One region of the Micromonospora sp. NPDC049114 genome, then DNA from elsewhere that is predicted to be linked to it. Evidence: riboswitches for the same ligand, from Rfam matches in the RefSeq annotation. Region 1 holds a riboswitch; the other holds the start of a gene.
What was found. A riboswitch is a leader RNA that binds a small molecule or an ion and turns the genes downstream of it on or off. The one in region 1 is predicted to bind cyclic di-AMP.

Region 2: linked by a shared signal. The riboswitch ahead of AB0B39_RS22370 (transglycosylase family protein) and the one ahead of AB0B39_RS04340 (hypothetical protein) in region 1 are both predicted to bind cyclic di-AMP.

Annotation. Positions count from the first base shown of each region.
Region 1 is NZ_JBEZEA010000001.1:907,264-909,456, reverse strand. Features, by position in the region: gene AB0B39_RS04345 (carbonic anhydrase) at 1-287, shown strand, start outside; gene AB0B39_RS04340 (hypothetical protein) at 382-1,401, opposite strand; cyclic di-AMP (ydaO/yuaA leader) riboswitch at 1,406-1,536, opposite strand; gene AB0B39_RS04335 (YibE/F family protein) at 1,703-2,193, opposite strand, start outside.
Region 2 is NZ_JBEZEA010000008.1:88,230-90,422, reverse strand. Features, by position in the region: gene dinB (DNA polymerase IV) at 1-34, shown strand, start outside; gene AB0B39_RS22375 (hypothetical protein) at 150-509, shown strand; gene AB0B39_RS22370 (transglycosylase family protein) at 603-1,295, opposite strand; cyclic di-AMP (ydaO/yuaA leader) riboswitch at 1,295-1,439, opposite strand; gene AB0B39_RS22365 (peptidoglycan-binding domain-containing protein) at 1,899-2,193, shown strand, end outside.

The sequences.
Region 1 (2,193 bases):
CGCCCCCGGGGCACCTTCCCGCGGTCGTCGACGCGGTGGTGCCCAGCCTGCGACGTGCCGCCGCCGAGGGCGTGGACGACATCGACGGCATCGTCGACATCCACATCGCGCAGACCGTCGAGACGCTGCTCGGGCAGTCGCCCGTGCTGGCCGGCGAGGTGGCGCAGGGGCGGTGTGCGGTGGTGGGCATGTCGTACCGGCTCGCCGCCGGCGTGGTGCGCCCGGTGACCCCCGTACCGGCCGATGCGGCGACCTCGGACGACCCGGCAGCCTCCGCCGCCGCCTGACCCGACAACTGCCGCCCGGCGGCTTTCGCCGCGCCTGACCCGACGAGGGCCGTCCCGCCTGATGCGGGACGGCCCTCGGACTTCGTCGGGTGGATCAGAGCATCGACATGTGGACGTGGTCGGTGTGGTTCGACGGCCCGCTGTACGACTTCCAGCCGGTCGCCGGGAACCAGATCTGCCGGTTCCAGATCACGTAGTAGATGCCGAGGCGGTCGGCGTTGCGGATGAGGAACGCGGCGACGTTGTTGCCGTACATGCGGGTGTCGTTGTTGTGCCACGGGCTGAAGCCGCTCTTCTGCAACGACCAGTCACAGGCGCGGCCCTTCGGGTGCTCGTACGGGCCACCGTTGCGGTGGCAGCCGACGAACCGGTTGAAGCCGGCCCGCTTGACCTCCTTGTACGCGTGCAGGGTGCGCGGGGTGACGCAACCGGAGGTGGTGGGGTCGTCCTCGCTGCACGACTGCGGCTTCCAGTCACCGTCGGCGGTGCGACCCGGGCCGATCCGGGCGACCGGCGAGACGGCGTCGACCAGACCGCCGGTGAAACCCTGACCGCCGACCAGCGCGAGCGCCTTGTCCGCGTCGCGCTTGTCCTTCGCCATCAGGGCGGTCTGCTTCTGCTGCTCGCGGATCTCCGCGTCGAGGGCCAGCTTGGCCTGCTCGGCGCGGGACTTGACCGCGTTGACCTCGGCGAGCTTCTTCTCGTTGACCATGTTCATCTCGTCGAGCGCCGCGGCTCGGCGGACGAACGAGTCCGGGGCGTCGCTCTCCAGCAGCATCGCGATCGCGCCGACCCGTCCGGTCCGGTACGACTGGGCGGCGATCTGCGCGACCTGCGGGGCCAGCGCGTCCAGGTCGGCCTTGGCCCGCTGGACCTCCACCGCCAGCTCAAGCTGCCGCTTCTTGGACTTGTCCAGTTTGGACTTGGCCGCCACGTAGTCCCGGTTGGTCTGCTCGATGACGTCGGTGAGGAGCTTGGGTTCGTCTTCCTCTTCGTGCCCGGACGGTGTGGGGGTCGTCGGGGCGGCGTGGGCCGGGAGGGGGCCGGCGAACACGGTCAGCGCAGCGAGCACGGCCACCACGGGTGTCAACCAGCGGCGTAGGGGTGCCGTCACAATGTTCCCTTCCGTCGACCGCCGACCGGGTTAGCTGACGGGTTCGGGGCGGAAGTGGCCCCTACCGCTGTCGCGGATTCACCCCACGTACCTGGGTCCCCGGCTCGCCGGTTGGCGATTGGGCGGTGGCACCGCAGGCGCCGCTGCGCGCCTTCGTCGGTGGCCGGCAGCGAGGTTACCCGAGAATCCACCGCCTGAGCTACGTCCTGATGCCGACTAAAAGTGTCATTTCGCCATGGCGTTGAGTGACCAGTGACGCGGTTCTCAGGGCGAGTGCCCGATCCGGTCACGCTGAGGAGTGTCACCATGCCGTATCAGTGCTCCTGTTCGGCTCTGGCCACCCGGTGGTGGCGGTGGATGGGGGTGCGTTCCGCTCCGGGTCGGGTCCGTCGGGCCGACCCCCTGGCGGGGAGCTGAGAGCGGCCAGTGTCTCCGTCCGGTCCCGACGGGGGCGCGGTGTCAGGACGTCGGCGTCCGTGTCCTGCGTCGGCGTCGCCCCGGCCGCGGTCACCACGGCGGCCAGCCCGGTGGTGAGGGGTACGGCGGCGATCAGGCCGAGTGTGGCGACCGCGCTGCGGACGATCTCCTGGGCGAGGAATTCGCTGGTCAGGATCTGCCCGAGGGGGCGGGTGTCGGCGGTGAGCAGGAGCAGCAGCGGTAGTGAGGCGCCCGCGTACGCCAGGACGATGGTGTTGACCGTGGAGGCGATGTGCGCCCGGCCGACCCGGGTGGCCGCCCGGTAGAGCTGTAGCCGGCTCAGACCGGGGTTGGCGTTCGCCAGTTCGGTGACGG
Region 2 (2,193 bases), on a different contig from region 1:
CCCGGGTGTCGAGATGCCGCTATTGCCGGACTGAGCCCCGTGTGGGGGGCCGGCCAGCTGCGACCGGAGACACATCACAGCAGGTCGACGGTTTAGCCGGCGGCTCACGGGTGACCCTTGGGGGGAACAGCCTGACGAGGGGGGCCACCATGTCCGACGACACCAGCAACCGACCGAGCCGGCACGCCGAACGCCCGCACGACGTGACCGACCCCCTGCTCTGGCAGTTGGCGGTCGACGTGCTGAGTGCCCACGAGCCCGACGACGAGGGCCACTGCCGCAACCTCCAGTGCGCCGGCCAGTCCTGGCCGTGCTCGGCCCGCGCGGGTGCCGAGCAGTCGCTCCGGCTGGCCCGCAGGACTCCCGGCGCGGTCGAGATGACCATCGGCGGTGACGACGCCGGCACGGGCTGGCCCGGCGAGGCCGCGGCACCCGCCGGCCGGTGGGACCGCAGCGCCAACGCGGTGGCGTTGCGCCGGGAGTCGAGGGCCTCCGCCCCCGCGGCGTAGCCGCGACGACACCCGTTGCTCAGAGGCGATCAGCGCCCGACGAACGACCGAACGCTCGGCCGGTGACCCGGCCGAGCGTTCGTGTGTCGTACGTCAGAGGGCGAGCCGCTGACCCGGGAAGATCAGGCCGGCGTCGGCGCCGATCAGCTGCCGGTTGCGCTCGTACAGGGCCTCCCAGCCGCCCGCCTGGTGGTGGCTGTCGGCGATCTCCGACAGGGTGTCCCCCGGCTTGACGACGTACGTGTCGCCGCCGGCCGCGGGGGCGGTGCGCTCGTGGTTGCGGGTCGCCGGCTGGTCGCCGCGCGACGACCGCTCCTTCGGCGCGGTGGACCGGTCCTTCGGCGCGGTGGACCGGTCCTTCGGCGCGGTGGACCGGTCCTTCCCGGCGGTGGACTTCGAGGACTTCGCGGCGGAGCCCGACGAGCCACCCTTGCGGCCACAGGTCGGCCACGCGCCGATGCCCTGCCCGTCGAGCACCTTCTCGGCGATGGCGATCTGCTCGCCGCGGCTGGCCAGGTCGGCGCGGGCGGCGTACTTCTTGCCGCCGTAGCCGGCCCAGGTGCCCTGGGAGAACTGCAGGCCGCCGTAGTAGCCGTTACCGGTGTTGATCTTCCAGTTGCCGCCGGACTCGCACTGGGCGATCGCGTCCCAGTTGACACCGGCCTGGGCCGGGGCCGCGGGCCCGAAGAGGGCGACGGCGCCGGTGACCGCGCCGACGGCCAGGGTGCCGACGGCGACGCGGCGGGTGGTGACCCGTCGATGACGGGGCGTGTAGACAGACGTCATGTGTGGTTCCTCCACGCCGGCGAGGTGAGCTGTCGGGTTCGGGCCGAGGAGCCCGGCCGCGCGGTGGCGGCTTCACCCCGAGGTGACATGCACCGAGGAACGTGGGTCCCCCGCTCCTGCCCGGGGTTCCGGTATCCGACGACCGGGGGCAGGATTTGGCGTTGCCGGTCGTGGTGTCCACGGTGGTGGACTCGACCGACGGTAGGCACGGTCGGTGACCCTCGCCCAACGCTTGTGAACTTGTTCACCGGTGCACGCGGGGCGCCTCTGCCAGCGGTTGCGGACGACGCGCGGCTGTGCACCGACCATGATGGACCGATTCCGATCAGGCCCGGATGTCACCGTCCGTACGCAGCCCGGAGGTGATGCGACGGAGCAGTTCGACGTGTCCGGGCGAAGCGGAGGACCGGGTGTCGTGACCGAGAGCGGAGTAGACCGCCCCGGCTGGGACCGAGGGCGCGGCCCACACCGGTGGGCGGGTGGCGCCGCCCTCCTCGTGCGCGCTCCTTGCGAATTGACGTTCGGGCAGGAAACCGTAGATCGGCGGCCGCGATGCTCGAAGGCACACCGGGTCGATCCCGGTCACCTTCCCAGGAGGAGAGCATGTCGATCCACCGGAGCCGCATCGGCCGCCGCAGCGCCGCCGCCACCCTCGTGACCGTCCTGGCCAGCGCCGGCCTGACCCTGCTCGCACCGACCGCCGCACAGGCGTCCAGCCCCTGCACCAGCCTGACCTTCTACCGGGTCGGCGGCTATCCGGGCGGCGCGGACATGCACGTGCCGACCATCGGTTGGCAGACCGGGAACAAGCAGTGCTATCTCACCTACGGCCACTCGAACTCGGCCGTGCTGGTGCTTCAGGAGGCGCTGAACAACTGCTACTCGCAGTCGCTCTCCC